2 regions of the Rhizobium sp. CNPSo 3670 genome follow, and region 1 is predicted to be linked to the other one. Evidence: predicted binding sites of a transcription regulator. Region 1 holds the regulator's gene; the other holds the start of a gene.
What was found. The regulator LexA, encoded in region 1, represses DNA repair genes until DNA is damaged. The targets are predictions, from matches to a motif close to TGTTCNNNNTGTGTTCNG.

Region 1 (4,273 bases):
TCGGTAAGGACACAGTCGCAGACTCCATTGCATCGTCGGCTGCTCGCCACCGCCGGGCAATCGCTGCGTGCCGGGGCCTACATGCTGGGCGAAGAGGCCGATCATGGCCGCCTGCTGCTGTTCTCGCCGGTCTTCCTCGGAGCCGGCTCGGCATTCTGGTTTCTTGCGGCATCGGATGTTCCCCTCGTTGCATCGCTGCTCTGCCTGCTGGTGTCGGCGGCCGCGGTTTTCCTCACCGATCCCAGCCGACCGGCCTTGCGCGCAAGTTTCATGGCGCTGGCACTTTTCGCCGGCGGCATGCTCTCAGCTCAGTTCGAGAGCTGGCGGGCTTCGACGGTGATCCTCGATTCATCCGTGACGACGACGGTGACTGGCCGCGTCGAACGGCGGGAAGGCGACGGGCGCGGGCGCTGGCGCTACATTCTTGCCGTCGCCGGCACCGAGGCGCCGGAGCTGAAACGGCCGCCGAGACGCATCACCGCGATCGTCCGGGGCGCCGATGCGCCTTTCGAGATCGGCGACATCATCACCGGCAAGGCACGTCTGACGCCGCCGGCGGGCCCCGCACTTCCCGCGCTCAACGACTTCTCCTTCGGTGCCTATTTCGACGGCATCGGCGCCAACGGTTTCTTCTATGGTGCGCCGGAGAAACTCGACTTGGAGGCAGGCCCGCAGGCGGTCAGGTCGACGGCGGACGCCCTGCTCGAATGGCTCTACCAGCTGCGCAGCAGCATCGGCGACCGCATAAGATCGATCCTGCCCGGTGATACCGGCGCCTTTGCCGCTGCCCTGGTGACGGATGAACGGCGCGCCATATCGCACGCGACGACGGAGGCGCTGCGCCAGTCCGGCCTTGCCCATATCGTCGCGATCTCGGGCCTCAACATGGCGCTGTCGGCCGGCATCTTCTTCGTCGGCTTTCGGATGCTGCTCAGCCTCTTTCCCGGCGTCGCCCAAGCCTATCCGACAAAGAAGATCGCCGCTGCCGGCGCGCTCATCGCCGTCACCGCCTATTACCTGATCTCCGGTTTCGGGGTTTCGGCCGAGCGCGCCTTTATCATGATGGCCATCATGCTGATTGCCGTCTTCTTCGACAGGCCGTCGATCAGCCTGCGCAATGTCGTTCTCTCCGCGCTCATCATCATCGCCATTTCACCTTCGGAAGTATTGGGACCGAGCTTTCAGATGTCCTTTGCCGCCACATTGGCCTTGGTATCGGGCTATCAGTTGTGGAAGGACAGGCGTGTCCGCGAAAACGCTTTTCTGAAACTGCCGATCATGAGGCCGGTGGCTGCCGTCGCCGGTTTCTTCGGCGGCGTCTTCCTGACCTCGCTGATCGGCGGCTTTTCCACCGCATTGTTTTCGATCGAGCATTTTCATCGCCTGACGGCTTACGGCCTGCCGGCAAACCTTGCGACGATGCCGATTATCTCCTTCATCGTCATGCCGGCCGGATTGTTGGCGATGTTGCTCATGCCTTTCGGTCTGGACGCTCCGCTCTGGAAGGTCGTCGGATTCGGCCTCGATCTGGTGATTGCGGTTGCCAAGACGGTGTCCGGCTGGGGCGGTGATATCGGCATCGGCCGCTTGCCCGGCTGGTATTTCGCAGTGGCGGTGGCAGGCTTTCTGCTGCTGACGCTACTGCGAACTCGGCTGCGCCACGTCGGCACATCGATCATCGCCATCTCGACGCTCATCGTGCTGCTTCTGCCGGTCCCCCGGCCGCCGGATCTGGTGATTTCGGAGGATGGCAGTCTGGTTGCGGTCGTCGCGGCTGAGGCAATAGCTTCCAACCGTGAAAACCCGCCGGATTTCATATTCGACCAGTGGCAGAGAGCGCTGGTGCTGCCGACACATGATCCGCCGACGATGCTGGATGGTCCGGCCATCCCGCCGGAAGGAGAAGGCCGCCGTGTCGGGCTTTCCCGCGATCAGCAGAACGAAGCGAGTGCGGCGATGCGGGTAGCCGCAGCAGGCGGTGAAGCAAACCGTTTTTCCTGCGTCAAGAAGGCTTGGTGCACATCAAGACTTGGCAATGGCCATATCGTCACCGTTATCGACAATGCCGCCTATCTCGGCCCGGCCTGCGATACGGCCGATATCGTCGTGACGTCGGTCCGTCTGCGTTTCAACCGCTGCCGTTCAGGTGGCACGCTTTTCACCGGCGAGACGCTGCGTAGGACCGGCTCGCTCGAATTGCGTTTCGCCGATGCCGCCCTGGAGGTCACCACCGCCTTCGATGCTTTGTCGCGACCATGGATGCGCCATCGCGCCTATGATTGGCGCAATGATCGTTTTACCGATTCCAGCCCATCCGGCGTCAGTGATAGCGACGGATGAGGCCGACGAGCTTACCCTGCACCTTCACGCGGTCGGGCCCGAAGATGCGGGTCTCATAAGCCGGGTTGGCGGCCTCGAGCGCGATCGAGGCGCCCTTGCGGCGGAAACGCTTCAGCGTTGCTTCCTCGTCATCGACGAGGGCAACGACGATATCGCCGGGACTGGCGGTACTGCCGTTGCGAATGATCACGGTGTCGCCGTCGAAGATGCCGGCGTCGATCATCGAATCGCCTTTGACCTCCAGCGCATAGTGCTCACCGGAGCCGAGCATATCTGCGGGAACGACGATGTCGTGGGTGTTGTTCTGGATCGCCGAGATCGGAACGCCGGCGGCGATACGTCCCATGACCGGCACGGAGACGGAATTGCCATTGTCGGCGATCGGCTTTGGCGCAGCGGGGGCGGCGACCGGCTGGGGCTTGCCGAGGCTGCCCTCGATGACGCTCGGCGAAAAACCGCGACGCTGAAGACTGGGGTTATAGGCCTCCGGAAGCTTGATCACCTCGAGCGCCCGGGCGCGGTTCGGTAGGCGGCGAATGAAGCCGCGTTCCTCAAGCGCCGTGATCAGGCGGTGAATGCCGGATTTCGAGGCGAGATCCAGGGCATCCTTCATTTCGTCGAAAGAGGGAGGAACGCCGGATTCCTTCATGCGCTCATGGATGAAAAGGAGAAGCTCCTGTTGTTTGCGCGTGAGCATCGACGTCAGACCCCGTGATTGAAACAAATCCAGAACGGACACTATATGTTCCATATGTGTTCCGCAAGTAGCTAAATTTCCGTAAAAGTTCACGTCAACTCGCGGAGATTTTTATTTTCATTTGCTGGATTGGCGCACATGTCTTGCATTGAGGGAGATGCTGTCGCACATCTCTTGCCGGTTTCAGGAGGGATATTCATGAACGCGCGTTCCGCCAGGTCGCACCCGCTGGATCATGTCGTGCTGCCCGTGGTCAATATCGATCTGGCGCGTGAAAGGCTCGGCAAGCTCGGTTTCACCGTCGCCGCCGATGGGGGCCATCCCTTCGGAACGGAGAATGCCTGCGTCTTTTTCGCCGACAAGACCTATCTGGAGCCGCTTGGCGTGGCGAGTGTCGACGAGAGCGAGGCAGCAGCCCGCCAGGGCAACGTCTTCATCGCCCGCAATCGCGCCTTCCGTTTCCGCTGCGGCGAGGAGGGACTTTCTGCGCTGGCCTTCCTCAGCGAGGATGCCGACCTCGATCATAAGCGCTTCGTCAGCAACGGCGCGAGCGCCGGTGAGATGTTGCAGTTCAGCCGGCCGATGCGGATGCCGGACGGTTCGGAGAGCGTCGGCAGCTTTAAGCTGGCCTTTGCAGCTGATTTGCGCGCCCCCGATTTCTTTCTCTTTACTTGCCAGCGCATCAATTCGTTCCCTACAGATCGCGCCGCGCTGGAGACGCACGCCAATGGCGTGATCGGCATTGCCGAGATCGCACTTTGTGCACCGGACCCGGCGGCATTCGCCGCCTTCGTCGGGCTCGCGATTGGGCAGGCGGCGGTGGAGAAAACCGGTTTCGGCATGAATATCGCGGCATCGAATGCAAAGATCAGCTTGATGACGCCGGAAGGGCTGGAGGCCTATTTCGAAACCGCTGTCTCATCAGCCGATCGCGGCCTGCGGGGGCGGGCAATCCTCTTCACCGTCATCGATCTTGCCGTGACAGAAGCGCATTTGGGTGCTAACGGGATCACATTCACACGCAAGAACAATCGCATTCTGGTGAAGCCCACGCCCGGGCAGGGTGCGCTCTTCGCCTTCGAGGAAACACGATGAGCACCGACACGAATTCCGAAGTCAGGATCGGCGAAGGCGAAGGCCAGGTCACTTTTTCCAATACTGGCCGCTTGTCGCTGATCGCCGGTCCATGCCAAATGGAGAGCCGGGATCACGCCTTCATGGTCGCCGGCACGCTGA
Region 2 (4,273 bases), on a different contig from region 1:
GTGCAGGAGTGTCCGATCGGCGCGTTTCCGTTTCCCCTCGCCGCCGCAGCTCCGTCTCGGCGCTGAAGCGGACATCCGTATCGCGGTCGCTCAGGAAAGCAATGAGCGCCTCTGTGCTAAGACGATCCCAGCTCTTGCCCCGGTCTGGACCGGCCGGCACTCGTGGCAGCAGGCCGGGCTGAGAACTCCAGAGCAGAAGTTCATCCAGGGAAGCGGCATTTAGCTCGTCGCGCAGATGGTGGGCGGTGACATAGGCATCGGGCATGGCTCGATGGGCGGGAAGGCCGATCTCGTGGATCAAACCTTCCGGCCTTCGCAGATAACGGAGCATCTGGTTCGAAAACCTTGGCAGCTCCGGCCAGACACGCAATGCGCATTTCCAAGTACAGATCCATGGAGTACCAGCGGCCAGTCTCGGCGTGCAATAGCGTTGCTCGAACGCGGCGCGGTGGGCGGCAAGGGCGACGATTGGGTGCGGTGGCCGCAAGATGCTTGGCGCTGCTTCTTTCCAGAGTGGCGCCCCAGTAACCTCCCAATCCTGGATATGATGTATTGCCATCGTGTCGGGCGAAATCGGCTTTCCAGGATTGACCAGAAGCGCGCCGCGCTCCCCAGAAACTTCCCACCCGCCATCCTCGCCTTGAACGACGTCCTGCCACCCGATCTCGCAGACATCGCTCGGCCCGTTGCCAGCGGTTTCCAGGTCGATAACTCGAATACAGGATGGGAACATTGCGGCTTTGACCCTTGATCTGCTCCAGCTTCCTCTAATCAAAAACCCAAGCCGAGCTGCGGTTGTTCCTCGCTTTCGGCCGCCTTCTTGTCATTGGTGAGCGACGACAGTGTCACGCCAAGGAGCCGAACCGGGAGCTTGAACGGATAGACACCCGCCAGCAGGGCATTGGCGGCAGCGAGAATATCGCCGACACCTGCATAAGGGAGGGCAGTTGTCCTGCTCCGCGTCGCTTGGGTGAAATCGGAGTGCTTTATCTTCACAGTCACCGTCTTGCCGCTGAAGCCCTTGGCCTGGCAGTAGGACCAGACCTTTTCCGCAAGTGGCCGGAGTTCGTTTGTCGCAAGGTCAAGGTCGCTGATATCGACCGCAAATGTGTCCTCGGCGCCGACCGACTTCCGCACTCGGTCCGGCTGGACCTGCCGCTCATCGATGCCCCGTGCAATGCCATAGAAGTACGGCCCAGACTTCCCGAAATGCTCGACGAGAAACTGTAGGGACTTTGCCCTCAGATCCGCACCGGTCTCGATACCCAGGCGGAGCATCTTCTCCGCTGTGGCCGGGCCGACGCCATGGAATTTCTTGACCGCCAGCTGCTCGACGAAAGCTGGCCCGTTCTTCGGCGTGATGACTGCTTGGCCATTGGGCTTGTTGAGGTCGGACGCCATCTTGGCGAGGAACTTGTTGTAAGAGATACCGGCGGAAGCATTCAGTCCGGTGACCGCCTTGATCTTGGCACGGATTTCCAGCGCGATCTCGGTGGCGATCGACATGCCCTTGAGGTTTTCGGTGACGTCGAGATAGGCTTCGTCGAGCGACAAAGGTTCGATCAGCGGCGTGTATTCCGCAAAGATATCGCGGATCTGCTGGGAGACGGCGCGATAGACCTCGAACCTCGGGTTCACGAAAATCAGGTCAGGACACTTTCGAGCTGCCGTGACCGAGGACATGGCTGAGCGCACACCAAACTCGCGGGCTTCGTAGCTTGCTGCTGCAACAACGCCCCGGGCGGCCGCTCCGCCAACAGCCAAGGGTTTGCCACGCAGTTCCGGATTGTCGCGCTGCTCGACAGACGCGTAGAAGGCATCCATGTCGACATGAATGATTTTTCTGACGGTTGAGACGGCGGTGAGATCCATGGCATTTGGTGTCACTGGCGAAAACGAAACAGGAACATAGCAGCTGCCGACGACGCATCCAAGTCCTCACCCGCATCTCCTGCATCTGCCGAGGGAAACTCCTCGCTTCTTCAGGCGTTTGATCGATAACCCTAGCGAAGTGGAGATTGACCTATGGCCGAAGACAGCACCACGACCATCACAGCAGTTTTCGAAACGCGTGTGACTGCCGACCTTGCGGTGGAACATCTCGTCCAGCAGCATGGCATTGCCCGACCGGACATCTTCGTCCAGTCGGCCTCCGCGATGAATACCGCCGGCTCTGCTCCCTCCGGCGGGGACGCCTCTCATGATGGTAGTGCGCGCAGCGATGCTCCGCTTGAAGGAGAGATCGAAGTTTCCGTCGATATCAATTCCAGCATGATCCCCGCGGTTCAGCGGACGTTCGGTGACGTTGGCGCGATCCGGGTTTCCGGACGCTGATCTCTAGCGTTTTGAGCCGTCACCATCCGTTCCCCCCGGCCCTGCATCGGTCGCATTCTGTCGACGCCACGTTCGCGGTCGATCCAGCGCATGACGGGTGTGACCGCAATTCCATGGGCGACGACGGAGATGGCTTGTCATGAAGACCGGCGCCCACAGGCTTTCAACCTGGATCCAGCCGGCGAGCTCCTGTCGCGTCATGCGAAAAAATTCCCATTCCTGCCATCAAATTGAATCCCTTCGCGGATTTCTTCGATGGCCACTCTCGCGCAACTTCCACGCGCCACATGCGCATTGACTCATTTCCGCTTTGAGAACAAATAAAGAACGCAGTTCACCATCTCAAGCCGAAAACGGGTTGCCGTAAAGGAGATCATGACCATAGCCGTCGCCACTTCGAACGCCGTTCTCGACGAGTTGCGCGAGAAAATCGCCAGCCTGGAAGGGAGCGGTCTGCGCAATCGCACAGTCCTGCCGTTCGGCGTCGGCGAGATTGATGCGCAGCTGCCGGGCGGTGGCCTCACTTCTGGGGCATTGCATGAGGTGGCTGGCGGCGGCAATGGCGCGATTGACGGGGCTGCTGCTGCCCTCTTCATCGGCGGCATCGCTGCCCGCACCACCGGCAAGGTTGTCTGGTGCCTGACGCGCTTTGATCTCTTCTTTCCCGCACTCGCCCAGGTGGGGCTTCATCCGGACCGCGTTATCTTCGTTGAGTGCGACAAGGAAGAGACGGTGCTCGCAAGCTTCGAGGAGGCGCTGCGCTATGGCGGGCTTGGCGCGGTCGTTGCCGAACTGGTGCGCCTGCCGATGACAGCCTCACGCCGGCTGCAGTTGGCGGCTGAAAAGTCTGGCACGCTGGGCCTGGTGATCCGGCGCTGGCGGCGCCAGACGGAAGCTTCTGACTTCGGCATGCCGACGGCGGCCGCAACGCGCTGGCGGATCTCGGTACTGCCCTCCGAGCCGCTGCCGGTTCCAGGCGTCGGTCGGGCGCGCTGGTTGGCGGAACTGATGCGGGTGAGAGCAGGAGAGGGAGGCGAATTCGTTATCGGAGCATGTGATGGCCAGGGTCGTATCTGTCTTTCTTCCGACACTGCCAACCGACCGGATCAGACGAGCCGATCCTTCGCTATCGGTTGAAACACCGCTGGTGATCGTCGCCAGAAGCGGTTCGAAGCGCTGGATTGCGGCGGCCGACCAGGCAGCAATCAAGCTCGGCCTTCGTGTCGGCATGCCGGCCGCCAAGGCGCGGGCCCTGATCCACGGACTGATGATGATCGATGCCGATCCGGCGGCGGATTTGGCCACCCTCGAACGGCTGGCGCTCTGGGCCTTGTCGCAATATTCTCCTGTGGTCGCCATGGATCCTCCTGACGGTATCGTCATGGATACGGAAGGCGCCGACCATCTGCAGGGTGGCGAGGAGCTGATGCTCTCCGGTCTCGTCAACCGCTTCCGCGGGAGGGGTCTTTCAGCGCGAGCGGCGATCGCCGACACCTGGGGTGCGGCGCATGCGCTCGCTCGGTCCACCGGTCGAGAGACTGTTATCGTCCCGCGCGGAGCGACCCCCAAGGCTGTGAATCGTTTGCCGCTGTCGTCGCTGCGGCTGCCGGCCGAAATCGTTGCAAGTCTCAGCACTCTCGGCTTTGCCACTGTCGGCGATCTCGCCGCCACGCCGAGGGCGCCGCTGACGCTACGCTTCGGCCCGGAGGTGGGACGGCGACTCGACCAGATGTTCGGCCGCCTCGCCGAGCCGATCGATCCAATCCGCCCGGCTGATATCGTTGAGGTCCAAAAATCCTTTGCCGAACCGATCGGCGCACCGGAGACGATTGAGAAATACATCAACCGCCTGGTGCGGCAGCTCTGTCAGGCGCTCGAGAAGCGGGGACTTGGTGTGCGGCGCGTCGACCTCATCGTCCAGCGCGTCGACAATACGCTT

Region 2: a site for LexA is predicted at 1,892-1,909, ahead of dinB (DNA polymerase IV). Genes of this name have one in related genera too.

Annotation. Positions count from the first base shown of each region.
Region 1 covers NZ_JBXSOL010000011.1:39,907-44,179, forward strand. Annotated here, with positions in the region: gene AC13QO_RS13520 (ComEC/Rec2 family competence protein) at 1-2,340, shown strand, start outside; gene lexA (transcriptional repressor LexA) at 2,321-3,037, opposite strand; gene AC13QO_RS13530 (VOC family protein) at 3,236-4,132, shown strand; gene kdsA (3-deoxy-8-phosphooctulonate synthase) at 4,129-4,273, shown strand, end outside.
Region 2 covers NZ_JBXSOL010000041.1:16,930-21,202, forward strand. Annotated here, with positions in the region: gene AC13QO_RS26730 (exonuclease domain-containing protein) at 1-733, opposite strand, end outside; gene dinB (DNA polymerase IV) at 772-1,872, opposite strand; gene AC13QO_RS26740 (hypothetical protein) at 2,026-2,334, shown strand; gene AC13QO_RS26745 (ImuA family protein) at 2,710-3,471, shown strand; gene AC13QO_RS26750 (Y-family DNA polymerase) at 3,392-4,273, shown strand, end outside.